Regions from separate parts of the Pseudoflavonifractor sp. genome, predicted to be linked through region 1. Evidence: predicted binding sites of a transcription regulator. Region 1 holds the regulator's gene; each other region holds the start of a gene.
What was found. Region 1 encodes HrcA, which represses chaperone genes, less so after heat shock. Its sites were predicted from a motif close to TGTTAGCACTCNNNNNNNNNGAGTGCTAACA; they were not measured.

Region 1 (9,872 bases):
GCGGCGGCCAGGAGGAGGGCATGCGTCCCGGCACCGAGGCCACCGCCCAGACCGCCGCCTTTGCCGCCGCCTGTGCTGTGGGCAAGGCCGAGATGAATTCCTATACCGTTCGTATGAAAGAGCTGAAAGAATACGCTCTGGAGTCGCTTTTGGGGGCAATTCCCCAGCTGAAGCAGGTGGGTGAGAGCGACGCGCCCCACATTCTCTGCCTTACCCTGCCCGGCTACAAGAGCGAGGTGCTGGTGCGGGTGCTGGGGGACATGGGGGTGTGCGTGTCCGCCGGGTCGGCCTGCCACCGGGGCAAGCCCAGCCATGTGTTCGCCGCCATGGGCCTGCCCAAGAACGAGATGGACGGCGCCTTCCGGGTGTCCTTCTCCCCCGACAGCACCCGTGAGGACGTGGACGGCCTGCGGGAGGCCCTGCTCAAGGCCCGGGACACCCTGTTCACCACCCTGTCCTGAGACAAAATAACATTCAGAGAGGTTGTTATGCTCTCCTACATGAACCGGGGCAGGTACTTCTACCGCGACGTGGTCCGGCTGGCCCTGCCCATCATCTTTCAGAATCTGATCACCGAGTCCCTGGCCCTGGTGGACACCTTCATGGTGGGCTCCCTGCCGGGAGACGCCCCCATGGCGGCGGTGACCCTGGCCAACATCCCCATCTTTGTCATTCTCCTGCTTATCTTCGGCCTCCAGAGCGGAGCCTCCGTGCTCATCAGCCAGTTCTGGGGCAAACAGGACACCGATTCCATCAACCGGGTTATCGGCATCGGATTTTACGCCGCCGGCAGTATTACCATGATCTTTGCTCTGGTGATGTACTTCTTCCCGGTGGAATTCCTGGGTCTGTTCTCCAACAACCGGGAGGTTGTGGAGCTGGCGGCGGGGTACGGCAAAGTCGTTGGCTTCTCCTATGTGTTCAACTCCATCACCCAGGTCTATCTGGGAGCCCACCGGTCCATGGAGAACCCCAAGCTGGGTTTGTGCGTGCTGGGCGTGTCCATGGTGTCCAACACCTTCCTCAACTGGGTGTTCATCTTCGGCAACCTGGGCGCCCCCCGGCTGGGCGTGGTGGGCGCCGCCGTGGGCACCCTGCTGGCCCGCATGCTGGAGTTTGCCGTCATGGTGACCTACGCCGTCCGCAGCCGCCGCTTCCGCCTGAAGCCCGCTCTGGTGTTCCGCCCCGGCCGGGAGCTGCTGGCCCGCTACATCCGCTATTCCACCCCCGTGGTGCTCAACGAGACCCTCTGGGGCCTGGGCACCGCCCTCTATCCCACCATCATGGGCTATATGGAGGGCTCCACCGAGATTCTGGCGGCCTACGCCATCTCGGGCAACATTGAAAAGGTATGTACCGTCATTGTCTTTGCCATCGCGGGTACGGCGGCCATCATCATCGGCCGTGAGATCGGCGCGGGCCGGATGGAGACGGTGTACGACACCGGCCGCACCCTGAACACCCTGGCCTTTCTGGCCGGTCTGGTTGTCAGCGTGCTGGGCATTCTGGGCACATTGTTCTTTGTCAGCCCGGTGGTGTATCCCAACTTCGGCCTGTCCAAGGAGGCCCAGGACATTGCCACCATGATGCTGCTGGTCACCTTCACCTTCCTGTCCGTCCGCTCCTTCAACACCACCAACATCGTGGGTGTGCTCCGGGGCGGCGGAGATGTGCGAGCCGCCACCCTCAACGACCTGCTCCCTCTCTGGTGCTTTGCCCTGCCCCTGTCCGCCTTCTTCGGCCTGGTGCTGAAGCTGGATATCTTCTGGGTCTATCTGGGCATCTCCCTGGAAAACGTGCTGAAATTCTTCATCGGCCTGTGGCGGTTCCGCTCGGGTGCCTGGATTCACGACGTGACCCAGGCCAGCTACCGGAAAACCGACCCGTCATAAGCCTGCCGGGCCACCGGCGGAAAGGAGCTCTCTATGAAGGTTACGGTTCTGATGGAAAACACCTCCCCCCACTGTCTCCTCCACGAGCACGGCTTGTCCCTGCATCTGTCCTATGCGGGCCACAGCGTCCTGCTGGACGTGGGCTCCTCCGGCCGGTTCACCGAGAACGCCGCCGCCCTGGGGGTGGACCTGTCCACTGTGGAGAAGGCCGCCCTCTCCCACGGCCACTGGGACCACGCCGACGGCCTGGGCGCCTTCTTCGCCTGCAATGCCGCCGCACCGGTGTACGCCCGGCCAGCCGCCCTTCTGCCCCGGTACCGGGAGAAGGACGGCAGCTACGATGGCGTGAGCCCCGCCCTCATTGAGCAGTTTGGCAGCCGCTTCGACCTGGCCGACGGCCCCCGGATGATTCTGCCCGGCCTTCATCTCATCCCCGACGCCGTGGACCACGAGCAGTCCCTAGTGGCTGAGACGGACAAGGGCCTGGTGGTGATGAACTCCTGCTGTCACGCCGGGGCCGGATATATTGTAAAGGATATCCTCGCCCGTTTTCCCGGCCAGCAGGTGTACGCCATTGTGGGCGGGTTCCACCTGATGGGCCACGGCGGCACTGCCACCCTGGGTGTGGCCCCCGGCATTGTCCGCAATCTGGCCCACTGGCTCACCGATGAGCTGGGCGTGGAGCGGGTGTACACCGGCCACTGCACCGGCGAGCCCGCCTTCGCCCTTCTTCAGGAGGAGCTGGGCGACAGGCTGGCCTATCTCAGGACCGGCCTCGTCCTGGAATTTTAATCTTTTGCCGCGATGCGGCCGGTCTGTTCCGGCTGTGTCGCGGCATTGCTTTTTCCTGTCCGGGCCGTTTCTTAGCAATCACGCTCCCACTCTGCTTCTGTTCTCCCCGAAATTTTTCCGTTCACAAATCATTTACAACCAACCTATTGACAATGCCGGGGGATGGTGGTACATTTACGTTAGCACTCAGGAAGTATGAGTGCTAAAACATGAGAGGAGGCGGCATGATGGATTTGACTGACCGCAAGAAACGCATTCTGCGGGTCATCATTGAGAATTATATTGAATCGGCAGAGCCCATCGGCTCCAAGACCATCGCCGAGTCCTCCGGACTGGATATCTCCTCCGCCACCATCCGCAACGAGATGGCCGACCTGGAGGCCATGGGCTACCTGGAGCAGCCCCACACCTCCGCCGGACGGATTCCCTCCCCCAAGGGCTACCGGCTCTACGTCAACGAGCTCATGGGTGACTACCGCCTCTCCCTCCAGGAGACCCAGCGGATCAACCAGGCCCTGCGCCTGAAGATGCAGGAACTGGACCGGGTCATCGACCAGGCGGGACGGATTGTCTCCCAGCTGACCCAGTACCCCGCCTTCGCCCTCTCCTCCGGCATGGAGCGGGTGACTATCAAGCGGTTTGACCTGCTGATGGTGGAGCGCAGCGCCTTTATCATCGTGGTGATGACGGACACCAACGTGGTCCGCAACCGGCTGGTGCGGCTGCCCACCGACCTGAGCGAGCCCCAGCTCCAGCTGCTTAACACCCTGCTCAACACCACCTTTACCAATCTCACCCTGGAGGAGATTACCCCCGAGCTGATGCGGGTGGCCCAGCACGCCGCCGGCGACTCCTACGGACTGATCAGTCTGGTTGTCTCCTTCGCCATCGAGGTACTGGAGGAGCTGGAGCACCGGAAGGTGCACACGGCGGGCATCGCCCATCTCCTCGAGCACCCCGAATACCGCAGCCTGGAGAAGGCCCAGACCCTGATGAGCTACCTCTCCGAGGACAACGACCCCAGCCGCTTCCCCGTCCCCAAGGACAACCCCATGAGCATCCTCATCGGCCCGGAAAACGTGGCCGACGCCCTGAAGGACACCAGCGTTGTGGTGGCAAGCTACGACATCGGCGAGGGTATGCGGGGCGTCATCGGCGTGGTGGGTCCCACCCGTATGGATTATGCCAAGATTACCGCCCGCCTGTCCTACCTGGCCCAGGGCCTTTCCAAACTGTTCGGACAGGGCGAGCTTCCCCCCATTGGTGAAAACAATGACGGCAAGAAATAGGAGTGAGCACATAAGCTATGAGTAAAAAGGATCAGGAAAAGGAGCCCGTCTCCCAGCAGGAGACGACCCAGGCCCCCCAGGAGGAGGCCGTGTCCCAGGCCGGAACCGCAGAGGCCCCCGACAGCGCAGAGCTGACCGCCGCCCTGGAGTCCGCCGAAAAGGCTATGGCCGCCCTGAAGGAGAAGGAGGACCAGTTCCTCCGCCTGGCCGCCGAGTACGACAACTACCGCCGCCGCAGCCAGAAGGAAAAGGAGTCGGTGTGGAACGACGCCAAGTCGGAGACCGTGCTGGCCTTCCTTCCGGTGTACGACAACCTGGAGCGCGCCCTCAAGCAGGAGACTGCCGACGAGGCCTTCAAGAAGGGCGTGGAGATGACCATGAACCAGCTGCGTGAGGTACTCAAGAAGCTGGGCGTGGAGGAAATCCCCGCGCTGGGCGAGACCTTTGACCCCAACGTCCACAACGCGGTGATGCACGTGGAGGATGAATCCGCCGGTGAAAACACCGTTGTTGAGGTATTCCAGACCGGCTTCAAGTCCGGTGACAAGGTGGTCCGGTTTGCCATGGTAAAAGTGGCGAACTGAAAGAAGCGCTGAGCCGTCGTGAGCAGCCCGGATGGACCGGAGCGAGGGCGCGAAACCGAAGGGCCGCGCAGCGGACCTGTTTCAAGCCCGAGTCAAAGGGAAGCCGGGCGTCGCGAACAGGCGAAGCGTGACACCACCATCCCCTTTGTAAAAAATAATTTCGATATATTGGAGGAAAAGCACTATGTCTAAGATTATTGGTATCGACCTCGGTACAACCAACAGCTGTGTTGCTGTCATGGAGGGCGGCGACGCCGTTGTCATCCCCAACGCGGAAGGTAACCGCACCACCCCCTCTGTCGTCGCCTTCTCCAAGGACGGCGAGCGTATGGTGGGCCAGGTGGCCAAGCGTCAGGCCATCACCAACCCCGACCGCACCGTTATCTCCATCAAGCGTGAGATGGGTTCCGACTACAAGGTGGACATCGACGGCAAGAAGTACACCCCTCAGGAGATCAGCGCCATGATCCTTCAGAAGCTGAAGGCGGACGCTGAGGCCTATCTGGGCGAGACCGTCACCGAGGCGGTCATCACCGTCCCCGCTTACTTCACCGACTCCCAGCGCCAGGCCACCAAGGACGCCGGCCGCATTGCCGGTCTGGAGGTCAAGCGTATCATCAACGAGCCCACCGCCGCCGCTCTGGCCTACGGTGTGGACAAGGAGACCGCCCAGAAGGTCATGGTCTACGACCTGGGCGGCGGCACCTTCGATGTGTCCATCCTGGACATCGACGACGGCGTCATCGAGGTTCTGGCTACCGCCGGTAACAACCGTCTGGGCGGCGACGACTTCGATAAGTGCATCATGGACTGGATGGCCGCCGAGTTCAAGAAGACCGAGGGCGTAGACCTGACCGGCGACAAGGTCGCCATGCAGCGCCTGAAGGAGGCCGCCGAGAAGGCCAAGATTGAGCTGTCCGGCGTCACCTCCACCGCCATCAACCTGCCCTATATCACCGCCGACGCCACCGGCCCCAAGCACCTGGATCTGACCCTGACCCGTGCCAAGTTCGACCAGCTGACCGCTCACCTGGTGGAGGCCACTGCCGGCCCCGTCCGTCAGGCCATGAGCGACGCCGGCCTCACCGGCAACGATATCTCCAAGGTCCTGATGGTGGGCGGCTCCAGCCGTATCCCCGCCGTGCAGGACATGGTGAAGAAGCTCACCGGCAAGGACGGCTTCAAGGGTATCAACCCCGACGAGTGCGTGGCCATGGGCGCTGCCATCCAGGGCGGCGTTCTGGTGGGCGACGTGAAGGGCCTGCTGCTGCTGGACGTCACCCCCCTGTCCCTGGGCATTGAGACCATGGGCGGCGTGATGACCAAGCTCATCGAGCGCAACACCACCATCCCCGCCAAGAAGAGCCAGATCTTCACCACCGCCGCCGACAACCAGACCTCCGTTGAGGTCCACGTGCTCCAGGGCGAGCGTGAGATGGCTCAGTACAACAAGACTCTGGGCCGCTTCAACCTGGACGGCATCGCTCCCGCCCGCCGCGGCGTGCCTCAGATCGAGGTCACCTTCGACATCGATGCCAACGGCATCGTGAACGTGTCCGCCAAGGACCTGGGCACCGGCAAGGAGCAGCACATCACCATCACCTCCTCCACCAACATGTCCAAGGAGGACATCGACAAGGCTGTCCGCGAGGCCGAGCAGTTCGCCGCCGAGGACGCCAAGCGCAAGGAAGAGGTTGACGTGCGCAACCAGGGCGACCAGATGGTGTACCAGACTGAGAAGGTCATGGAGGACCTGAAGGATAAGCTGTCCACCGAGGACAAGAACACCCTGGACGCCGCCCTGAACAAGCTGAAGGACGCTCTGAAGGGCACCGACACCCAGGCCATCAAGACCGCTACCGAGGAGCTGGGCAAGGCCTTCTATCCCATCAGCGAGAAGCTGTACAGCCAGGCTGGCGGCCAGCAGGCCGGCCCCGACATGGGCGGCGCGGGCTTCGGCGGCGCTCAGGCCGGTCAGAGCGACAACAGCGACCCCAACGTGGTGGACGCTGACTACAAGGTTGTCGACGATGATCAGCAGTAATCAATAACCATGGGAAATGAGGCGGGGGCTTGTCCCCCGCCGTTTCCCGCGTAAAGAGGTGAACTCCCATGCCAGAGCAGAAACGGGATTATTATGAGGTCCTGGGCGTGTCCAAGGGCGCGTCGGACGACGAGATCAAAAAGGCCTACCGCAAGATGGCCAAGCAGTACCACCCGGACCTGAACCCCGGCGACAAGACCGCCGAGGCCAAATTCAAAGAGGTCAACGAGGCCTACGAGGTGCTGTCTGACAAGGAGAAGCGCTCCAGGTATGACCAGTTCGGCCATGCCGGCGTGGACCCCAACTTCGGTGCGGGAGCCGGCGACCCCTTCGGCGGCTTCTCCGGCGCCGACTTCGGGGACATCGACCTGGGCGACATCTTTGGCTCCTTCTTTGGCGGCGGATTCGGCGGCGGCTCCAGCAGCCGGCGCAACGGCCCCATGAAGGGCGACACCCTGCGTGCAGGCGTCACCATCACCTTTGAGGAGGCCGCCTTCGGCTGTGAGAAGGAGATCATCCTCAACCGGGAGGAGACCTGCGAGACCTGCCACGGCTCCGGCTGTGAGCCGGGCACCACCGCTGAGATCTGCCCCAACTGCCGGGGCACCGGCACCGTCCGCATCCAGCGGGGCGGCGGCGCCTTTACCTTCGCCACCAGCGCCCCCTGCTCCAAGTGCGGCGGTACGGGCAAGATCATCCACCAGCCCTGCAAGACCTGCAATGGCTCCGGCTCGGTGCGCAAGCAGCGGAAGATTACGGTCAAGATTCCCGCCGGCATCGACAACGGTCAGGCCGTGTCCCTGCGTGGCCAGGGCGGCGCGGGCCGCAACGGCGGACCTGCCGGCGACCTGATCATCAGCGTCACCGTCCGGCCCCACGCCTTCTTCAAGCGGGACGGCACGTCGGTCTACCTGGAGCAGCCGGTGTCCTTCCTCCAGGCCACCCTGGGCGCGGAGCTGGAGATCCCCACCATCGACGGCAAGGTGAAGTGGACCCTGCCCGAGGGCACCCAGCCGGGCACCACCTTCCGCCTGCGGGGCAAGGGTATCCCCTCCATCAACGGCAGAGGCCGGGGCGATCAGTTCGTCACGGTCCAGGTTCAGGTTCCCAAGAATCTGACCCGGGAGCAGAAGGAGGCGCTGCACGCCTATGGCCAAGCCATGGGCGAGATTCCAGCGGACCATGAGGACGGCCTGAAGGGCTTCTTTGACAAGAAGCGGAAAAAGAAATAAAATAGAGGACGGACTTTGGTCCGTCCTCTATTTTTTTACCCAAATATATGGTAGAATACCCCTGTATGTCCCACGGCGGGAAGGTGCTTCCCCCGCCCATTCTGTCTCCGGAGGTCTGCCGCGATGAACCTCACGTACTATATCACCCCCACGCTGGTGTTCCCCATCGTGGTGCTGGCGGCCATGTTCTGCCTGCTGAGCTACTACCGCCACGCCATGTCCCCCAGAGCGGGTACCCTGGAGTGGGTGACCATGGCCAGCGCCGCCCCCCGCCCCATGTCCTTTCCCCGCCGCCGGTTCCCCATGCGGCGGAAGGACGCTCTGCCTCTCCTGCTGCTGACGGCGGTATACGCCTTCACCGCCTTCTGGAACCTGGGCTCCTTCACCAACCCCCAGTCCTTCTACCAGCTCTCCCAGGGACAGACCGTCACCTTTACCCTGGCCGAGCCCACGGCCATCTCCCGGGTGATGTACTACACCGGCCTCAACACCGGCAGCTACACCCTGGAGGCCAGCCCCGACGGTGAGATCTGGTACACCCTTATGGCCTATGAGGACGAGGAGAACAACGTCTCCGGCCTCATCTGGAAGGAGAACAAGAGCGGATCCACCCTGCCCGCTGGTCTGGACAGCGGCAACACCTCCGCCGCCCTCCACCAGAAATACTCCGATCTGTTCAAGTGGATTGACAACTCCGTGCTGCGCACCGGCGAGGGCCCTGATCCCCTGTCCCTGGAGGTGCGGATGTTCCGGCTCACCGGCAACCCCGACGCCGGGGACGATTGGGTAGAGCTGGGTGAACTGGCCCTGTACGACGCCGACGGCGAGCTCATCACCCTGCGCGACATCTCCTATACCGGCGAGGGCGCCTCCCCCCTGTTTGACGAGGGTGACACCGTGCCCGCCATGCCCACCTGGTACAACTCCTCCTACTTTGACGAGATCTACCACCCCCGCACTGCCTATGAGCACATCCGTGGCATCTATCCCTATGAGATCTCCCACCCGCCTCTGGGCAAGCTGATCATGAGCCTGGGCATCCAGCTCTTCGGCCTGACTCCCTTCGGCTGGCGGTTTATGGGCACCCTCTTCGGTGTGCTCATGGTGCCGCTGCTCTATGTGTTCCTGAAAAATCTCTTCGGCAAGACGGTTGTGGCCTTCTGCGGCACCGCCCTCTTTGCCTTTGACTTCATGCATCTGACCCAGACCCGCATCGCCACCATCGACACCTACGGTGTGTTCTTTATCCTGGCCATGTACTACTTCATGTACCGGTACCTGACCCTGCCCGCCGGTACTCCCTTCCGCAAGGGCGCCCTGCCCCTGTTCCTGTCCGGCCTCATGTGGGGCATCGGCGCGGCCAGCAAGTGGACGGTGATCTACGGCGCGGTGGGTCTGGCCCTGCTCTACTTCATCGGGCTGTACTTCAAGTGGCGTGACTGGCCTCAGTCGGAGGACGCCCCCCGGTTCGCCCCCTGGCTGGTCAAGACCCTGCTCTTCTCCGTGCTGTGCTTTGTGCTCATCCCGGCGGTCATCTACACCGCCTCCTACCTGCCCTACGCCGCCGCCAAGGGTGACACCAGCCTGGAAAACCTCATCAAGGTCATGTGGGACAACCAGGTCTACATGCTCACCTACCACGAGGGCGTCCACACACCCCACCCCTACTCCTCCCGCTGGTACCAGTGGATTGTGGACGGCCGGCCCATCCTCTACTATCTGGACAACCAGAGCGGTGCGGCCCAGGGGCTCAAGTGTGCCTTCGGCGCCTTCTCCAACCCCATCGTGTGCTGGGGCGGCCTGCTGGCCATGATCGCCTGCGCCGCCCAGTCCTTCCGCCGGTTCCGGTCCAAGATGCTCTTCTTCCTTCTGTCCGGTCTGGTGGCCGCCGGTGCGGTCATCGGCGTGGACGGGGTTCTCAGCGCCGAGCTGGACAATATGGTCCGGCTGCGCAACCTGTGCCTGCTGGCAGGCGGCGTGCTCATCTACTGGATTCTGGGCTATCTGGCCAGCAAGTCCTTCCCCCGCTACTCCTCCAA
Region 2 (9,872 bases), 110 kb from region 1:
CATCTTTATTGAGAAATATCTGGTGGAGCCCAAGCACATCGAGGTGCAGATTCTGGGCGACCAGTATGGCAACGTGATGCACCTGGGTGAGCGCGACTGCTCCCTCCAGCGCCGTTACCAGAAGGTGGTGGAGTACGCCCCCGCCTGGAGCGTGCCCCAGGAGATCCGGGACAAGCTCCACGCCGACGCGGTGAAGGTGGCCAAGCACGTGGGCTACGTCAACGCGGGCACCGTGGAGTTCCTGGTGGACAAGGACGGCAACCACTACTTCATTGAGATGAACCCCCGGATTCAGGTGGAGCACACCGTCACCGAGATGGTCACCGGCGTGGACCTGGTGCGGGCTCAGATCCTCATCTCCGAGGGCTGCCCCCTGTCCGACCCCCGCATCGGCCTGACCAAGCAGGAGGATGTGCACATCAGCGGCTACGCCATCCAGTGCCGTGTCACCACCGAGGACCCGGCCAACAATTTCGCCCCTGACACCGGCAAGATCACCGCCTACCGCTCCAGCGGCGGCTTCGGCGTCCGTCTGGACGGCGGCAACGCCTACACCGGCGCGGTCATCTCCCCCTATTACGACTCCCTGCTAGTCAAGGTCACCGCCTGGGACAACACCTTTGTGGGCACCTGCCACAAGGCGGTGCGCGCCGTCAGCGAGGAGCACGTCCGGGGCGTGAAGACCAACATTCCCTTTGTCACCAACATCCTCACCCACCCTGCCTTCCAGGCGGGCAAGTGCCACACCAAGTTCATCGACGAGACCCCCGAGCTCTTTGACATCAACACCGGCCGTGACCGTGCCACCAAGGTGCTCAAGTACATCGCCCAGATTCAGGTGGACAATCCCTCCGCCGAGCGCAAGCAGTACGACATCCCCCGGTTCCCGCCCGTCACCGGCAACCGGCCCGAGGGCCTCAAGCAGCTGCTGGACCGGGAGGGCCCCGAGGCGGTGAAGAAGTGGGTGCTGGAACAGAAGAAGCTGCTCATCACCGACACCACCATGCGGGACGCCCACCAGTCTCTGCTGTCCACCCGGGTGCGCACCCGTGACCTGCGTCTGGCCGCCGACGGCACCAGCGAAATCCTGGCCGACTGCTTCTCCCTGGAGATGTGGGGCGGCGCCACCTTCGACGTGGCCTACCGGTTCCTCCACGAGTCCCCCTGGGAGCGGCTGGATTCCCTGCGGAAGAAGATCCCCAACATCCCCTTCCAGATGCTCCTCCGGGGCGCCAACGCGGTGGGCTACACCAACTACCCCGACAACCTGATCCGGGAGTTCGTGAAGGAGGCCGCCCGCAGCGGCATCGACGTGTTCCGTATCTTTGACTCCCTCAACTGGGTGCCCGGCATGGAGGTTGCCATGGAGGAGGTGCTCAAGGAGAACAAGCTCTGCGAGGCCTCCATCTGCTACACCGGCGACATTCTGGACCCTAAGCGGGACAAATACACCCTGCAGTACTATGTGAATCTGGCCAAGGAGCTGGAGCGCCGGGGCGCCCACCTGCTGGCCATCAAGGACATGTCCGGCCTGCTCAAGCCCTACGCGGCCAAGAAGCTGGTGTCCATCCTGAAGCAGGAGGTGGGCCTGCCCATCCACCTCCACACCCACGACACCACCGCCAACCAGGTGGCCGCCTACCTCATGGCCGCCGAGGCTGGCGTGGACATCGTGGACTGCGCCATCGCCTCCATGTCCAGCCTGACCAGCCAGCCCTCCATGAACGCGGTGGTAGCCGCCCTCCAGGGCACGGAGCGGGACACCGGCCTGGACCTGCAGCGGCTGCAGAAGCTGGACGACTACTGGGCCGACGTGCGGCTGCGGTACGACAGCTTTGACCACGGCCTGAAGAACCCCACCACCGACATCTACCGCTACGAGATCCCCGGCGGCCAGTACACCAACCTGTATCCCCAGGTCATCTCCCTGGGCCTTGGCCACCGGTTCGAAGAGGTCAAGGAGATGTACAAGACCGTCAACGACATGCTGGGCGACATCGTGAAGGTGACCCCCTCCTCCAAGATGGTGGGCGACCTGGCCATCTTCATGGTGCAGAACAACCTGACGCCGGAGAACATTGTGGAGCGGGGCGAGGCTCTCACCTTCCCCGACAGCGTGGTGAGCTACTTCAAGGGCATGATGGGTCAGCCTGCCTGGGGCTTCCCCGAGGACCTGCAGCGGGTGGTGCTCAAGGGCGAGGAGCCCATCACCTGCCGGCCCGGCGAGCTGCTGCCCCCCGTGGACTTCGACGCCGTGCGGGAGGAGATGCGCCCCTTCATGGGCGGCGACGAGATCAACATGCGGGCCATGCTGTCCTACTGCCTCTACCCCAAGGTGTATGAGGAGTACCGGCAGCACCGCAACGAGTACGGCTACATCGCCCGCATGGGCAGCCATGTGTTCTTCAACGGCATGGCCCTGGGCGAGACCAACCAGATCAACATCGAGGACGGCAAGACCCTGGTCATCAAGTACCTGGGTCTGGGCGATCTGAATGAGGACGGCACCCGTACCGTCCAATTTGAGCTCAACGGCCAGCGCCGCGAGGTGGCGGTGCCCGATCGGACCGCCGAGGTCAAGGGTGTCCAGGTCACCCTGGCCGACCCTGAGGACAAGAGCCAGGTGGGCGCGTCCATCCCCGGCATGGTGTCCAAGGTGAGCGTCCAGCCCGGCGACAGGGTGGAGGCCAACCAGGTGCTGGGTATCATCGAGGCCATGAAGATGGAGACCAGCGTGGTGGCCCGTCTGGCGGGCACCGTGGAGGCCATCCATGTCCAGGAGGGCGACAACGTCAAAGCCGGTCAGCTGCTCTTCACCGTCAAGCCCGACTGATTCCTGTTTCAGGGGCAAAAAAGGCGCGCGCCCCCAGTGGGGGGCGCGCCGGATGATTTTTAATTCAGCAGACAGCGGCAGCCCTCCTTGTCCTTCTCTTTCCGGTCCTTTTTGTCCTCTTCCTTCTCGTCAGGCAGCACCACCACTTTGATCTCCATGACCCGGCGGTGGTCCACCTTGGTGACGGTCACGTCCAGGCCGTCAGCCTGGAACCGGTCCCCTTCCTCGGGGATACGGCCCACCTGCTCCATGACCCAGCCGGACACCGTGTTGGCGTCACAGCTGCCCTTGATGGAGAAGATGTCATACAGGTCGGTCAGGTCGGCAGAGCAGGAGATGAGGTAGCTGCCGTCGGCCTGCTTCTGGAACTGCTCGATGACCTCATCGTGCTCGTCCCAGATCTCGCCCACCAGCTCCTCCACAATGTCCTCCATGGTGACCAGGCCCTCAGTGCCGCCGTACTCGTCCACCACAATGACCATATGGGCCTTCTCACGCTGGAGAATGCGGAGCATCTCGGAGATCTTGGTGTTTCCGGTGGTGTAGAGCACAGTGCCCATAAAGGAGGACAGGTCGCTGATGCCGTGGTAGCGGGCGGCGTGGAAGTCCTTCTCGTGGATGACGCCCACGATGTCGTCAATGTCCTCATGGTACACGGGCAGACGGGAGAAGCCGCTCTCGGCGAATACCTTGGCCACCTCGTCCATGTCGGCGGTGTCCTCCACCGCCACAATGTCCACCCGGGGGGTGAGAATCTCCTCCACCTCCATGTCGCCGAACTCAATGGCGGAACGGATCAGCTCACTCTCGTGCTGGTCCAGGCCGCCCTCGTCCTCGGCCTGGTCCACCATGGTGATGAGCTCCTCCTCGGTGATGCCCTCGTCCTCCTTCTTGTGGAAGATGAGGGTGAGCAGCTTCTTCCACTGGGTGAAGAGGAAGTTGAGGGGCCGCAGCACGGTGAGGAAGAACTTCAGCAGAGGCGCGGAGAACATGGCGAAGGCCTCAGGGGACTCCTTGGCCAGGCTCTTGGGGGAGATCTCACCAAAGATCAGGATGACCACGGTGAGCACCACTGTGGACACCGTGGGGCCGTAGGCTCCCAGCAGCTTGGTGAAGAGCACGGTGCCGATGGTGGTGGCGGTGATATTGACAATGTTGTTGCCTATCAGGATAGTGGAGAGCAGGCGGTCAAAGTCCTCCTCCAGCTCCAGGGCCAGAGCGGCCCGGCGGTTGCCTGCGTCGGCCCGGCTCTTCAGCCGCACCCGGTTGAGAGAGGAGAAGGCGGTCTCCGTGGCCGAAAAGTAGGACGACATGGCCACCAGGAAGATGAGAACGACTATCATGATAATACTGGCACTGTCCATAATGGAACTGATCACTCCTAAAATATGAATATACTGCAGGTGGGTTGCTCCGGTATTTCCCCGTTTTTGCGCGCAAAAGGACAGCCCTATCCCCGGGGGATAACGCTGTCCTCAACCATTGACGCTATGTAATTGGGTAAGGGAGGTTCGTCCACGAGGGCTCACCGGTTCCTTTCCTGCTTATTGGTACAGATAATATCACAGCATGGTATAAAATGCAAGAGGCGTGTTTTTCCCTCCCTGTCCGGAAAATTTTTTCCTCGTATTAAAATGGTTTGCGCTTCCCGGCAAATTAAGATATACTAACTATGTATGACCTGTTTGTACCGACGCTGCGCCGGATGTGTTCTGTCCCGCAGCTCCCTTATCCCAAGGCGCGCCATGGGCGCATGGAGGTTGCTATGGACCGGCTGAAATTTTTTGTTCCCACTCTCTTTGGGCTGGAGGGGTTGGCCGCCGACGAGCTGCGCCGGCTGAAGCTCTCCGACGTGCGGGCCGAAAACGGCCACGTGCTCTGTACCGGCCAGCTCCGGGATATTCCCCGCCTTAATCTGAATCTGCGCACCGGAGAGCGGGTGCTGCTGGTGCTGGGCTCCTTTCGCGCCCCCGACTTTGACGCCCTGTTTGAGGGCGTGCGGGCCATCCCCTGGGAGGACTATCTCCCCCGTACCGCCGCCTTCCCCGTGAAGGGCCACAGCCTCAACTCCGCCCTCCATTCCGTCCCCGCCTGCCAGTCCATTGTGAAAAAGGCAGTGGCCGCCCGGCTGGGCAAGGCCTACGGGCTGGAGACCCTGCCGGAGACGGGTACCCTGTTCCAAATCCAGTTCTCCATTATGAAGGATACCGCCACCATCCTGCTGGACACCACCGGCGCCGGCCTCCACAAGCGTGGCTACCGGGCGGTGGGCGTGGTGGCCCCGCTCCGGGAGACTCTGGCCGCCGCCATGGTGATGCTGTCCCAGTACCGGGGGAAGGACCCCTTCTGCGATCCCTTCTGCGGATCGGGCACCATTGCCATTGAGGCCGCCCTCATTGCCAAAAACCGGGCCCCCGGTCTGGACCGGTCCTTCTCCGCCCAGAAGTGGCCCTGGCTGCCTGCCCAGAACTGGATGGCCGCCGCCGGCGAGGCTATGGACGGGGAATTTGATGGCCAGTACGACATCTGGGGCGGAGATATTGACCCCAAGGCCGTGGAGATCGCCCGCTCCAATGCGGAGAAGGCCGGGGTAGAGGATCTGGTCCGCTTCGACGTGGCGGACGCCACCCGTTTCCACCGCAGCGAGCCCTATGGCCGGGTGGTCACCAATCCCCCCTATGGCGAGCGCATTATGGAGAAGAAGGAGGCCGAGGGCCTGTACACCGCCTTCGGACAGGCAGTCCGGGGCCTGCCCTCCGGGTGGCGGGTGTCCGTCCTGTCCTCCCACACCGAGTTTGAACGCACCTTCGGCCGCACTGCCGACAAGAAGCGCAAGCTCTATAACGGCATGATCAAGTGCGACCTGTTCCAGTACAATAAGCGGTAAGCCGCCCTCCTCTGCCGGGAGGCCGGCTGTCATGAAAAGGAGTTTGAAATGAAAGGAACCTTCCGCAAGCTGTCCCTCCTGCTCTCCCTGACCCTTATCTTCTCCCTGATTGCCCCCGCTGCCCTGGCGTGGGAGGTCAAGGGCAGCTACACCGAGGGAATGGCCACCGTCAGCGACGGCAGCGCCTGGGGCTATGTCAATGCCTCCGGCATCGTAGCCATCCCCGTCCGGTTTGAGGAGGCCTCCGACTTCTCCCTGGGCGTGGCCCTGGTGAAGGAGGACGGCAAGTACGGCCTGCTCCGGCAGGACGGTCTGTTTCTGCTGGAGCCCCTGTACGACAGTCTCACCCTGGTGGACTGCGGGGTGTATATTGCCCAGCGGGAGGGCGCCTGGGAGCTGCTGAGCGTGGTGCCTGTCTCCGGTGAGGACGGCGCCTCCCACCAGCTGTATACCGGCGCCAGCTCCATCACCGTGGAGCAGGGCACAAACGGCAAGGAGATTGTAATCCGCTGGGCCGACCGGGACAGCGTCCACATCCCGCTCTCCACCCTGCCCCAGACCCTCTACGGCCTGAAGGTCCCCTTTGCCGCCTTCTCTCTCCGCTCCAGCCGCACCGCCTCCTTCTCCGACGTGTCCGGCAAGGACTGGTTTGACCTGTGGGTGGACCTGGCTTACAATCTGCGCCTGATGGAGGGCCCCGGAGACGGTACCTTCCAGCCCTACAACACCCTCACTGTGGGCGAGGCGCTGAAGATGGCCGCCGTGCTGGACAGCACCTACTCCGGCAGGCGCTTTACCAGCGGCGGCGACCCCTGGTACACCAATGCGGTGAACTACTGCCTGACCAACGGCATTATCACCAGCTCCACCTTCAAGAGCTATACCCGCCCCATCACCCGTGCGGAGTTGGCTCTGGTGCTGGCCGCCACCGCACCTGTCCGAAATGCGGATGACATCAACGACTCCAGCCGTGTGGCTTCCTCTATCCCCGACGTGTCCAGCGGCGACTTCGCCGCCAGTTCCATCTACGCGATGTACTCCAAGGGCATTGTCAGCGGCAGCGATAAGCAGCTTACCTACCGCCCCGACGCGGTCATCACCCGCAGTGAGGTGGCCGCCATGGTGGCCCGCATCGCCCGGCCGGAGCAGCGTATTATTCTCTGGCCCTCCAGTGACTCCTCCACCTATTACCACGCCGCCGGAACCCAGTTCTCCGCCGCCTCCACTTCCTGAATGAGGAGCTGAGCGTGCATGAAGCACCTGTTCATTATCAACCCTGCTGCCGGAAAACACGGCAGCACCGACGCCCTCACCGCCCAGATTCGGGAGATTTTCGGCGGCCGCGGGCTGGACTATGAGATTGCCTTTACCAGCGGCGCGGGCACGGGGGAAAACCTGGCCCGGGCCGCTGCCCAGAGCGGAGCGCCGGTGCGTATCTACGCCTGCGGCGGAGACGGCACCCTTAATGAGGTGGTTAACGGCGCCGCAGGGTACGACAACGCCGCCGTCACCAACGTGCCCAAGGGCACAGGCAACGATTTTCTGAAGATTTTTGGGAAGAACTACCGCGCCCGTTTCTCCGACCTGGCTGCCCTGGCGGACGGTCCCCAGGCCGCCCTGGACCTGATGGACTGCAACGGCAAGCTGGGGCTGGGGGTCATCTGCGCCGGCGTGGACGCCCGAGTGGCCGCCGACGTACATAAATACAAGGCCCTGCCCCTGGTGTCCGGCGTGGGGGCCTATATCCTCTCTCTGGTGGTCAACGTGTTCAAGGGCCTGACCCGCCCCACCCAAATCCAGGTGGACGGCGAGACCCTGGACGGCCCCAGCACCATCATCTGTATCTGCAATGGCCGGTACTACGGCGGCGGTTTTATGCCCGTGGGTGAGGCTCAGCCGGACGACGGTATCCTGGACATGCTGGTGGTGCCCAAGGTGAGCCGCTTCACCTTCTTCCGCCTGGTGAGCAAATACGCCAAGGGCCTCTACCGGCAGCTCCCCCAGGTCATCCGGGACTTCCACTGCCAGGAGATCTCCTTCACCTCCCCGGAGGAGCTGGTGGCCGTTGTAGACGGCGAGGTGATGCGCTCCCGCAGCTTTACCGTCCGTCTGTCCGGGAAGAAAATCAACTTTTTTTATCCCCCCGACCTGTTTTGGCGTAAAAGTTTACAGACTGCTAACAATTCCAGCGGCTCTTTTTCCACTGTTTCATGAAATCGCGAGAAAATCGGAGCTTCCAGCACTTAGAATGAGCTATTTTAAAATTCACCGGATTTTACCTGGATTTCAGGCAAAAATCCGGTGAATTTTTACTTGCACATTTTGCGCTCCAAAGCTATTATTATAAGTGCGTTAGCACTCCGGCAAAATGAGTGCTAAGACACAGGAACGTTTACAAAATACATTCTTCATATACGCAAGGAGGAACCAGCTATGAATCTCAAACCCCTGGCCGATCGCGTGATCATCAAGATGGTGGAGGCCGAGGAGACCACCAAGAGCGGCATCATCCTCACCGGCTCCGCCAAGGAGAAGCCCGAAGTGGCCGAAGTTATCGCCGTGGGCCCCGGCGGCATGGTGGACGGCAAGGAAGTCGTCATGACCGTGAAGGTGGGCGACAAGGTCATCACCAGCAAGTACTCCGGCACCCAGGTCAAGGTTGAGGGCGAGGAGTACACCATCGTCCGTCAGGGCGACATTCTGGCCATCGTGGAGTAATTTCCCTCTTTGGGGCGCACTTCCCTGTCCGCCCCGCACACAGCAACGAATTTTCCCGGGCGGCTTCCGCCCGATTCAAATTGGAGGTTTTTGATTATGGCTAAGATTATCTGCTACGGCGAAGAGGCCCGTCACGCTCTGGAGCGGGGCGTGAACCAGCTGGCCAACACCGTTAAGATCACCATGGGCCCCAAGGGCCGCAACGTGGTGCTGGACAAGAAGTTCGGCGCTCCCCTGATCACCAACGACGGCGTGACCATCGCCAAGGAGATCGAGCTGGAGGATCCCTTTGAGAACATGGGCGCCCAGCTGGTGAAGGAGGTCTCCACCAAGACCAACGACGTGGCCGGCGACGGCACCACCACCGCCACCCTGCTGGCCCAGGCCATCATCCGCGAGGGTCTGAAGAACCTGGCCGCCGGCGCCAACCCCATGGTCATGAAGAAGGGCATCGCCAAGGCCACCGCCGCCGCCATTGACGCCATCAAGGCCAACAGCCAGAAGGTCAACGGCACCGCTGACATCGCCCGCGTGGGCGCTGTCTCCTCCGGCGACGAGACCATCGGCAAGCTGATTGCCGAGGCCATGGAGAAGGTCAGCCACGACGGCGTCATCACCGTTGAGGAGTCCAAGACCGCTGAGACCTACAGCGAGGTCGTCGAGGGCATGCAGTTCGACCGGGGCTACATCACCCCCTATATGGTCACCGACACCGAGAAGATGGAGGCCGTTCTGGACGACGCCCTCATCCTCATCACCGACAAGAAGATCTCCAATATCCAGGAGCTGCTGCCCGTGCTGGAGCAGGTTGTCCAGTCCGGCAAGAAGCTGCTGGTCATCGCTGAGGACGTGGAGGGCGAGGCTCTGTCCACCCTCATCGTCAACAAGCTGCGCGGCACCCTGAACGTGGTGTGTGTCAAGGCCCCCGGCTTCGGCGACCGCCGCAAGGATATGCTCCAGGATATCGCCACCCTGACCGGCGGCACCGTCATCTCCTCCGAGGTGGGTCTGGAGCTCAAGGAGGCCACCATGGACCTGCTGGGCCGTGCCCGTCAGGTGAAGGTCTCCAAGGAGAACACCATCATCGTGGACGGCGCCGGCAGCGCTGACGCCATCAAGGCCCGCGTCGGCCAGATCCGCGCTCAGATCGAGACCACCACTTCCGACTACGACCGTGAGAAGCTCCAGGAGCGTCTGGCCAAGATGGCCGGCGGCGTGGCTATCATCCGCGTGGGCGCCGCCACCGAGGTGGAGATGAAGGAGAAGAAGCTCCGCATCGAGGACGCCCTGAACGCCACCCGCGCTGCTGTGGAAGAGGGCATCGTGGCCGGCGGCGGTACCGCCTATGTCAACGCCGTGCCCGCCGTGGAGAAGCTCCTGGCTGAGACCGAGGGCGACGAGAAGACCGGCGTGCGCATCATCGCCAAGGCCCTG
Region 3 (9,872 bases), on a different contig from region 1:
GTACGGCGTCACCATGGACCGTGATACCCTCCGGGCCGAGGCGGTGAAGTTCGAAATGCACCATCCGGGCCGGACGCCCCGGACCGCCCGGCAGTTTATCGCCAGCCTGAGCATGTGACCGCCCCCAGCATTTCGAACTTCCCGCGCCCTTTGGCGCGTCCAAGCGTTTTGGGCTGTGCCCAAAACCTTGACGGCGGGGCAATTCACTTGTCCCGCCGGATTCAAATCTCTTGGGGGCCCCATGCCGGATGTATCCGGCATGGGAGATGCACCATCCCGGCCGGACGCCCCGGACTGCCCGGCAGTTCATTGCCAGCCTGAGCATGTAAGGAGAGGTGAACACAACGTGATTACCGTCCGGCAGGCGCAGATGGAGGATGCCACCGGTATTGCCATTGTCAACGCCTATACATGGAAAACCACCTATACCGGCTTGGTGCCCGACGACGTGCTGGACGGGAGAATTGACGCCGTCCGCTCCAGAGCAGAGCAATACCGGCAGGAAATCAGCCGGGGCGACAAAATCTTGGTGGCGGTGGAGGAGCATACCGTGGTGGGCTTCTGCACATATGGCCCCAGCCGGGATGTAGATTATCCCCGAGCCGGGGAGATTTACGCCCTGTATGTCCTGCAGGGCTTCCAGGGCATGGGGCTGGGACGACAGCTCTTCCGTTCCGCCGGTAAGATCCTGTTGGCCGAAGGATGGCGGAGCATGGTTATCAACTGCCTGTCTGGGAACCCATCCCTTGGCTTTTATCTGCGCATGGGTGGACAGCGCGTCAAATGTCAGCAGGCTTTGATTGGCGGAACTCAGATTGAGGAGACCATGCTTTTTTACGCTGACCTGTCCCGGTGCCTTTGAGATAGTGAACAGCATTTTTCGCGTCTCCAATGGGCAATTTGTAAATTTTCTTTGAACCCCCTTGAAAATTACCACACGAAGGACTATCATAGCGTTAGCACTCGGGAGCGTTGAGTGCTAACGCTATGTTGTTAATCATAATCTTTTCATATACGGAGGCAGTTACCATGGAAAAGAAGCAGTTTCAGGCGGAATCCAAGCGCCTGCTGGACCTGATGATCAACTCGATCTACACCCACAAGGAGATTTTCCTCCGTGAGATCATCTCCAACGCCAGCGATGCCATCGACAAGCTGGCCTACAAGGCCCTCACCGACGACCAGGTGGGCCTGAACCGGTCCGACTTCAAGATCGTCCTCACCCCCGACCAGATTGCCCGCACCCTGACCATCAGCGACAACGGCATCGGCATGACCAAGGAGGAGCTGGAGGAGAACCTGGGCACCATCGCCCGCAGCGGCTCCCTCCAGTTCAAGAAGGAGATGGACCAGGACAAGAAGGCCGACGTGGACATCATCGGCCAGTTCGGCGTGGGCTTCTACTCCGCCTTCATGGTGGCAGACAAGGTCACCGTCACCAGCAAGGCCTACGGCTCTGACCAGGCCTGGCGCTGGGAGAGCGAGGGCGCGGAGGGGTACACCATTGAGCCCGCGGAGAAGACTGGCGCGGGCACTGACATTGTGCTCCACATCAAGGCGGACACTGAGGACGAGAAGTACGGAGAGTACCTGGAGCAGTACCGCCTGGACGACCTGGTGAAGAAGTACTCCGACTATATCCACTACCCCATCCAGATGCTCATGCACAAGTCCCGCCAGAAGCCCCGTCCCGCCGACGCCGGCGAGGACTACAAGCCCGAGTGGGAGGACTATGACCAGTGGGAGACCCTCAACTCCATGGTGCCCCTGTGGCAGCGGCCCAAGAGCGAGGTGACCGCTGAGGAGTACAACGCCTTTTATAAGGAGCACTACGGCGACTGGGAGGATCCCCTGGCCGTGGTCCACGTCCACGGCGAGGGCCAGGTGGAGTACAAGGCTATGCTCTACATCCCCGGCCACGCCCCCTATGACTTCTACACCCGCGAGTACGAGAAGGGCCTTCAGCTCTACTCCTCCGGCGTGCTCATCATGGACAAGTGCGCCGATCTGCTGCCCGACCACTTCCGCTTTGTCCGGGGCGTGGTGGATTCCGCCGACTTCTCCCTCAACATCTCCCGCGAGGTGCTCCAGCACACCCGGGTGCTGAAGATCATCGCCACAAACCTGGAGAAGAAGATCAAGGCCGAACTGCTCAGGCTCCAGAAGGACGACCGGGCCAAATATGAGACCTTCTGGTCTGCCTTTGGCCGCCAGATCAAGTACGGCGTACTGGAGGACTACGGCGTCCACAAGGACATGCTCAAGGACCTGCTTCTGTTCCACTCCTCCAGGGACGGCAAACTGACCACTCTGGCCGAGTACCGCCAGCGGATGGCCGAGGACCAGCAGTATGTCTACTACGCCTGCGGCGAGAGCGTGGACCAGATCGCCCGCCTGCCCCAGACCGAGCGGATTCTGGACAAGGGCTATGAGATCCTCTACCTGACCGAGGAGCCCGATGAATTCATCATGAACGCCCTGGGCGCCTGGGATGAGAAGTCCTTCAAGCCGGTGACTGACGAGGACGCCCTGCCTCAGACCGACGAGGAGAAGGCCGCTGCCGAGAAGAAGGCGGAGGAGAGCAAGGACGTGCTCACCTTCGTGAAGGAGACCCTGGGCGACAAGATCAAGGAGGCCCGGGTATCCAAGATTCTGAAGTCGGGCGCGGTGTGCCTCACCGCTGACGGCCCGGTGACCATTGAGATGGAGAAGTACTTCTCCCGCATGGACCCGGAGCGGGCCCAGGGCATGAAGGCCCAGCGGGTGCTGGAGCTCAACCCGGATTCCGGCGCCTTCGCCGCCCTGCGGGAGGCGGTGGACACCGACCCGGAGAAGGCCAGGAAGTACGCCGAGCTGCTCTACGACCAGGCACTGCTCATCGCCGGCCTGCCCCTGGAGGATCCGGCCGCCTACACCGAGCTGGTGTGCAGCCTGATGAAGTAAAACGAAAAACAGAACGCCGCCCCGGCGCCATATGGCGCCGGGGCGGCGTTCTTTCTGTGTAATTAACCCTCGTAGGGCTTATCCGTCTCGATATAGACGCCCAGCTCCGCGCTCCAGCTCACATTAAAGCCCAGAGCCTGGCCCAGATCCCGCAGCTTGTAGTAGGTGTACCCGCCGCCGGCATCGTCGGTGAGCAGGATGGCATCCAGCGCGGCGGCAGAGCCGTTTACATTGGTGGCGGCAGTGGAGTCCTGATAGCTCCGGTTGCCGCTGAAGGGGGTGGACATCTCAGAGCCGTTGGCAGTGTAGGCCTGGCCGGTGACCAGATTCACCGCGCCGTCCCAGCCCACGTTGAACTGAGCGGCGGTGCCGTTGAGGGCATATGCCACGTCGCGCACCTTCACATAGTTGGTGTCGTTGCCCTTCTCGTCCTTGAGGGCGTACATCTGGAACTCCACGGCCACGCCGTCCACCTTCACCGACTGGGTGGAGGCATAGGCAGTCTTGGCGGGGGTAGGGGGCGTGACGCCGCCGCCGGTCCAGACGGCATAGGTTACGTATTCGCCGGCGCTGTCATAAATGCTGGTCAGGGTGCCCCAGTCAAAGGTCTCCTGCTTGAGCTGAAGAGGCTTGCCGTACTGGTCCTTGAACTGGGAGACAAGGGAGCTGGCCGCGGCCGTATCGTCCATATACACCCGGAAGCCCTCAAAGGCGGGCTCATCCCGCTCCACCAGGATGCTGCCGCTGTTCAGGGTATAGCTGTCGTTTACAGTCAGGCCGGTGGTGGTGATGGAGCCGCCGGAGAGGGTCAGCTTGAAGCAGGAGAAATAGGTGGCGGTGATAGCGGCGTCAGTCAGCGTCAGGTCGCCCAGCGTGAGCTGGTGGCAGGAGAGACTGCCCCCGCCCTGGATGGTCACCATGGGCTGGTCCTCCAGGGTCTTGCCCATCTTATAGATGGAATCCATGGTATTGACGCTGTTGCTCGTGCCGCTGGTCAGCACAAAGGTAAAGGGCTTGTCCAGATTACACAGCTGGAAATAGCCGCTGTCGCCATAGGGATTGTCGGGGGTTGCGATATTAAGCCCGTTAAAGGTCATGGTGTAGTCGCCGTCATAGCTCCAGCCGGCGCCGCTGGCAGGGGCATCATAAGAGTAAAAGGTCTCGCCGAAGCGGAAGCCCACCCGGGTCTCGCCCATGGCGTCAGCCAGAGCAGGGGCGGCCAGGCCCAGGGCCAGAGCCATGGCCAGAAACAGGGACAGAAATTTTTTCTTCATAAAAGTACCTCCCATTCCCATATCCTGCAGAGTGTGAGCCATCTCACAGGATATAATTTCTTATATTTTATATTTTTTCCAAATTCGAATCAATAACATAAGTTAACAGAAGGGCTGCATACGGAACAGGAGAGAAAAAGAAGCAAAGAGATTGACAAATAATTATCAAAGGAATATACTGCTTTTGGCTCCGCACTGCGGGAAAGCGGGGCGTAATATGAAATACGGGAGAGCTGACATATGGCCAACATCATCATTGCGCCGGGAAAGTACATTCAGGGTCAGGGCGAGCTGAGCAATATCGGCACCTACACCCGTCCTCTGGGCGAACATGCCTTCGTGCTCATCAGCAAGTCCGGCTACCAGCGTGTGGGCGGACAGGTGGAGGAGAGCTTCAGGACCGCGGGCTGCACCGTCCACTTTGAGTATTTTAACGGCGAGTGCTCCAAGAACGAGATCAACCGCCTGAAGAGCCAGCTGGATGAGCTGGGCGCCACCGTGGTGGTGGGCATCGGCGGCGGCAAGATCCACGACACCTCCAAGGCCGTGGCCCACTACGCCGGCAAGCCTGTGGTCATCGTGCCCACCATCGCGGGCACCGACGCCCCCTGCTCCGCCCTGTCCGTGATTTACAGCGACGAGGGTGTCTTTGAGGAGTACCTGTGGCTGCCCGCCAACCCCAACGTGGTGCTGGTGGACACCGACGTGGTGAGCAAGGCCCCCGCCCGTCTGCTGGTGTCCGGCATGGGCGACGCCCTGGCCACCTACTTCGAGGCCCAGGCCACCGCGGACTCCAACGCCTCCACCTGCGCCGGCGGCAAGATCACCAACGCCGCCCTGGTGCTGGCCCGCGCCTGCTACGAGACCCTGCTGTCCGACGGCCTGAAGGCCAAGCTGGCCGTGGAGAACCACGTGTGCACCAAGGCCGTGGAGAACATCATCGAGGCCAACACCTACCTCTCCGGCATCGGCTTTGAGTCCGGCGGCCTGGCCGGCGCCCACGCCATCCACAACGGCTTCACCGTGGCCCCCGAGACCCACAGCCTCTATCACGGCGAGAAGGTGGCCTTCGGCACCCTGGTGCAGCTGGTGCTCCAGAACGCCGATATGGAGCAGATCGAAGAGGTACTGGACTTCTGCATGAGCGTGGGTCTGCCCACCACCCTGGCCGATCTGGGCCTGGCCGACGCCGACCCCAAGGTGATCCGCGCCGTGGCCGAGGCCGCCTCCGTGCCCGGCGAGACCATCCACAACATGCCCATGGAGGTCACCGCCGACAAGGTGTACGCCGCTATCCTCACCGCCGACGCCCTGGGCCGTCAGTACAAGTAAAAAACAGAAAAGCAATAGTACAGCAGGCCTGGATTCCCATATGGGAATCCAGGCCTGCTGTTTTGAAAACAGAGCGGCCCAGCCGGAATATCCGGCAGGGCCGCAGAGAAGAATCGGGCAGATTAGGTGCCGCTGTAAGGCTTGGTGGTGTCGATCACAATGGCGCCCTTGGCGCTGTCCCAGGTGACCTCAAAGCCCAGATACTTGCCCAGATCGCGGACCTTGAAGTAGGTGTGACCGCTGTTGGAGGAGTCGGTGAGGGTGATGGCGTCAAAGCTGGTCTTCTCACCGTCCACCAGCACAGTGGCGGGATTGGACTGATAGGGCTGGTTGCCGGAGAAGGTGGCGGCCATCTCGGAGCCGTTGGCGGTGGTGTAGGGGGTCTTGGTCTGGAGGACGATGCTGCCGGCAGCGCCGTCCCAATCCACATTGAACTGGGCCTGGCTGCCGTTGAGGATGTAGGCCACGTCGCGGACCTTCAGATAGTTGGTGTCGTTGCCCTTCTCATCCTTCAGGGCGTAGGCCTTGAACTCCACAGGCTTGCCGTCCACCAGGATGGAGTAGGTGGTGGCATAGGCCACCTTGGGCGCGTTGGTGCTGGAGGGGGCGTCGGGGTTGGCGAAGCTGCCCTGATCCAGCCGGCCGAAGCCATACAGGCCGGTGGCGTTGTCGCGGTAGACAAAGCGGCCGTCAGAGGTAATGTTGGAGGCCAGAACAGGCAGGCTGCCCAGAGACTCGCCGGTGGTGTAGTCCACGTAGTAGGTGGAGTAGCCGCTGGCAGTCTTGACGCGGAAGGGCAGGACATAGCCCTCATAGCCGTCGTAGGAGGACATCAGAGCGTTATACCAGCCGGAATTATAGTCAAAATCGTTGTAGTCGTTGTAGACGTACAGCTCTTCCAGGGACTGGGGGATAATCTCCTCGTTCTTCACGTTGATGACCTTGGAGCCGCCGTTGTCATCCACGGCCTCGATGAAGTCGCGGCAGTAGACGCGCAGCTGGCTGTAGGACAGGGGGACCACAAACTTGCCGGAGCCGTCAGCAATGCCGTAGTGGGTGCCGTCACAGGCACGGAAGTAACCGTCGCCCAGAATCTTCAGCTCGGTGTACTTGGCGTCCAGAATCTTCTGGCCGTCGGCGGTGTACATGCCCCAGATATAGGACCACTCGTCCTCGGTGCTCTGGTTGCCCACGATTACCTTGGTAAGATCGTTGGCGCTGGTCAGGGTATCGAACTGGTTGGGGATCACGACCTTGCCGGTCTCGTCCATGGTGCCGTACTTCTCGCCGTCCAGAGTGAAGGCCAGGTCGCGGAAGTAGGTCTCGGTGGTGACCTCACGGTCATTCCAGGTCTTGATCTCCTTGCCGGTCAGGTCGTAGAGCTTGGAGACGCAGCTGGTGGGGTTGCCGTTGCTGTCCATGGTCCAGGTGCTCACAGCAATTTTGCCGTTGGGGCTGACGCCGCCGATGTAGGAATAGCTGCCCATGGGGATGATGACCTTGCCGGTGCCGTCGATGACGCAGGACTGGTTGGAGTCATACTTCTCGCCGGCGATATAGGGCATACCGTTGGAGACACCCAGAAGGCGCAGGTAGTCGTACTGCCCGGCGGGCACCACAACCTTAAAGCTGCTGTCCAGCAGGGCGGAACCATTCTCCCAGCTGTAACCCTCGTAATAGCCGGGGGCCAGCTCGGTCACCCAGTCATAGCCTGCGACCTGGATGCCGCTGTCGGTGCTCTCACCGTAATAGGCGCTCTCGGTGGAGGGCTTCATATCGGCGGTGTAATAGACGGCGTCGCCGCTGCTGGGGTAGATGCAGATGGTCTTGTTCTGCATGGAGATGTAGTTCTTGCCCATGGGATAGACCATCTTACCGGTGCTGTCCATAATGCCCTGCTCCTCCTCGGTGTAGGAGAAGCCCCACTGGTCGGTCGCCTCATGGCTCTTGGTGGCGATGAAGTAGCCGCCGCCGGTGGCATCCAGCCGGCTGTACTAGAAATCCACCTTCACGTTGCCGGCTGCGTCGATGAGGCCGTACTGGTTCTGAGCATTGGCAGCGGCGGTCACGCCGTTCTGGAACATGAGCATGCGGGAGTAAGCGGTGGTGGCGATGTCATAGAAGCTGGCCTTCTCATAAGTAGCGGAGAGTTCAGCGGCAGCTGCGCCGGGGAGCAGGGTGGTGAAGAGCATGACCACCAGCAAAAGAGCGGAGAGCAGTTTTTTGTTCCAACGCATTTCTTCAATACCTCTCTTCTATGTCTTGCAGTTTTATAAGAAGCGCGGGACGGAAAGAAAAATCGGGCCGGTCCACAATCTTATGGGCCAGAGGGCTCGTTCGCTGATACACCTCCTCCAAAAGCTGTTGTGTCTGTTCCGCCAGCGTCTTATACAAAGCGATTTCCTCCGGCGCCTCCTGACAGGCGTTCTCCAGAAGGGTAGCCATTTCTTCATATACCTCAGGGCGGTAGGGATTGAGGCGCAGATACTGATATCGGTACTCTGCCATGGCCGGATAGTCGGCCTGGGCAGCGGCCTGGGCGAATTTGCAGTCCCAGGCCAGCATGGAGGTATCGGTCCCAGCCAGGATGCGGTCGGCAACAGCACCTGCCTCATCCAGATTTTCACAGTGCTGAAGACGGTTTTCCGCCAGCGAGAGATCAAACGGCCAGAGGGCATAGGCCGTGCCGCTGCTGCCGAAGAAGGAGAAGCCATAGGGCAGAGTAAAAAAGGCGAACACTGCAGCCAGCACACTGCCGGCAGCCCATACCGCGCCCTTTCCGGGCCGGAGGGCCCGGCTCTCTGTGCCCAGACCGCACAGGAGAAGCAGACAGAGTACGGCAAAAAACTGAAAATCGAAATCAATGAATGCGTGGAGTCCCAGCAGAGCGGCAGTCAGACGCTCACGCAGGGGGGCGCCCCGGCGGAATACAACGGCGCACACCAGGGCTGCCATCAGCACACCGGACAGAACTCCGCCGTCCAGCGCGGCTTGAAGATATTCGTTGTGGATGGATTTGAGAATGTAGGGGCCGGTCTGAACCAGCGGCTGGAGGTAAAGATATCCGCCCCGGCCGATACCCAGAGGATGTGCCGACAGTATGCGCAGTCCGTCCAGATAATAGAGCAGGCGGCCGTTGAGACTGGAGGAATCCAGTGTAATGGCTGCCAGACGCCGCAGCACCAGTCCGCCGCTGAACACAACGGCCAGCACACCCAGCACCGCCAGCGCCCCCACGCCCAGCAGGACGGGGCGTATCTGCCGCTTTACTACCAGAGCACGGATGGCCAGAAAAAGACCGGCCGCCAGCAGCAGCAAAAAGACGCCACGGGAGCCGGTGAGAAAAATGCACAGCAGCAGAGCCGCCATAGCTGGCCAATCCATAGGGCGCCGCGACTTCAGGAGAAGGAGCACCAGACAGGCCAGAAGGAATAAGGCGTAGGTATTGGCATACTGGAAGAAGCCGTCAATCCGGCCGTTGGCGTCCGTTCCGCCGGTGAACCGGGTGGCCGCGAAGAGGAAGACCGACACTGCAGCCATAACCGCGCCCAGCATAGCGGTGCTGTCCAGAATCAGCGCCCGCTCCTCTTGGGTATAGGTGGCGGCATACAGGTAAAAGAGCAGGGCTGCCAGCCAGCGCAGCGCGCCTGTCAGCGCCATGCCCGGACTGATGGCCGCAGGCAGGGTGACCAGCGAACACAGAAACAACCCGGCCAGAAGCCAGGGAATGGGACCCCTGGGCAGGGTCAGCGCGCCTGCCCGGTGAATGGAGAAGGCCAGAAGCACCGCCAGAAGCGCGGCGGCTGCAAAGACCATGGCGTCGTAGTATCCGCCAAAAAGCAGCAGCAGCGCTGCGAGCAGGAAAAAGAGAGGCGTATTGGTTCGGGGGCCGGGAGCCCGGCAGGTCCGTGCGGCTTTTTTGCCGTTATGTCCTCCCGCCATCAGTGCTCGCCTCCAAATACCAGATCCAGCAGGTCCTGCGTCTCGGCAAAGCGCCGGGTCTCGCTTACACTGTCCAGCAGGACAATGTAGCAGGCCTCCTCGCCCTCACGGGCGTAGGTGACCAGATTGTTTCCGCCGATGCGGGTGGTGCCTGTCTTGAGGCCCAGCACCCGGGGATCAGAGCCTACCAGCCGGTTTAGGTTCTGAAATGCCAGTCCGTCAATCTCCATCTCAGCCTGGGCGGAGTAGTCCAGATACTCCGGATGGTCCTCCACAAGACGCCGGGCCAGACGCCCCAGATCCCGGGCAGTCATATAGTGGTCAGCAGCGTCCAGACCGGTAGCATTCACAAAATGGGAGCCCTTCATGCCCAGCGTTCCG

Region 2: the regulator HrcA is predicted to act here: its motif matches at 8,071-8,101, upstream of ACOX7T_RS07215 (co-chaperone GroES).
Region 3: the regulator HrcA is predicted to act here: its motif matches at 955-985, upstream of htpG (molecular chaperone HtpG).

What each region holds. Positions count from the first base shown of each region.
Region 1 covers NZ_JBMNPX010000005.1:60,752-70,623, forward strand. Annotated here, with positions in the region: gene ACOX7T_RS06705 (cysteine desulfurase family protein) at 1-461, shown strand, start outside; gene ACOX7T_RS06710 (MATE family efflux transporter) at 489-1,892, shown strand; gene ACOX7T_RS06715 (MBL fold metallo-hydrolase) at 1,926-2,684, shown strand; gene hrcA (heat-inducible transcriptional repressor HrcA) at 2,909-3,973, shown strand; gene grpE (nucleotide exchange factor GrpE) at 3,991-4,557, shown strand; gene dnaK (molecular chaperone DnaK) at 4,742-6,601, shown strand; gene dnaJ (molecular chaperone DnaJ) at 6,670-7,833, shown strand; gene ACOX7T_RS06740 (phospholipid carrier-dependent glycosyltransferase) at 7,957-9,872, shown strand, end outside.
Region 2 covers NZ_JBMNPX010000005.1:169,636-179,507, forward strand. Annotated here, with positions in the region: gene ACOX7T_RS07190 (pyruvate carboxylase) at 1-2,833, shown strand, start outside; gene ACOX7T_RS07195 (HlyC/CorC family transporter) at 2,893-4,197, opposite strand; gene ACOX7T_RS07200 (THUMP domain-containing class I SAM-dependent RNA methyltransferase) at 4,599-5,720, shown strand; gene ACOX7T_RS07205 (S-layer homology domain-containing protein) at 5,769-6,953, shown strand; gene ACOX7T_RS07210 (diacylglycerol/lipid kinase family protein) at 6,972-7,934, shown strand; gene ACOX7T_RS07215 (co-chaperone GroES) at 8,154-8,438, shown strand; gene groL (chaperonin GroEL) at 8,535-9,872, shown strand, end outside.
Region 3 covers NZ_JBMNPX010000016.1:29,581-39,452, forward strand. Annotated here, with positions in the region: gene ACOX7T_RS11820 (ATP-binding protein) at 1-118, shown strand, start outside; gene ACOX7T_RS11825 (N-acetyltransferase family protein) at 347-862, shown strand; gene htpG (molecular chaperone HtpG) at 1,030-2,943, shown strand; gene ACOX7T_RS11835 (hypothetical protein) at 3,006-4,217, opposite strand; gene ACOX7T_RS11840 (glycerol dehydrogenase) at 4,458-5,549, shown strand; gene ACOX7T_RS11845 (WG repeat-containing protein) at 5,672-7,438, opposite strand; gene ACOX7T_RS11850 (hypothetical protein) at 7,544-7,786, opposite strand; gene ACOX7T_RS11855 (O-antigen ligase family protein) at 7,791-9,491, opposite strand; gene ACOX7T_RS11860 (D-alanyl-D-alanine carboxypeptidase family protein) at 9,491-9,872, opposite strand, start outside.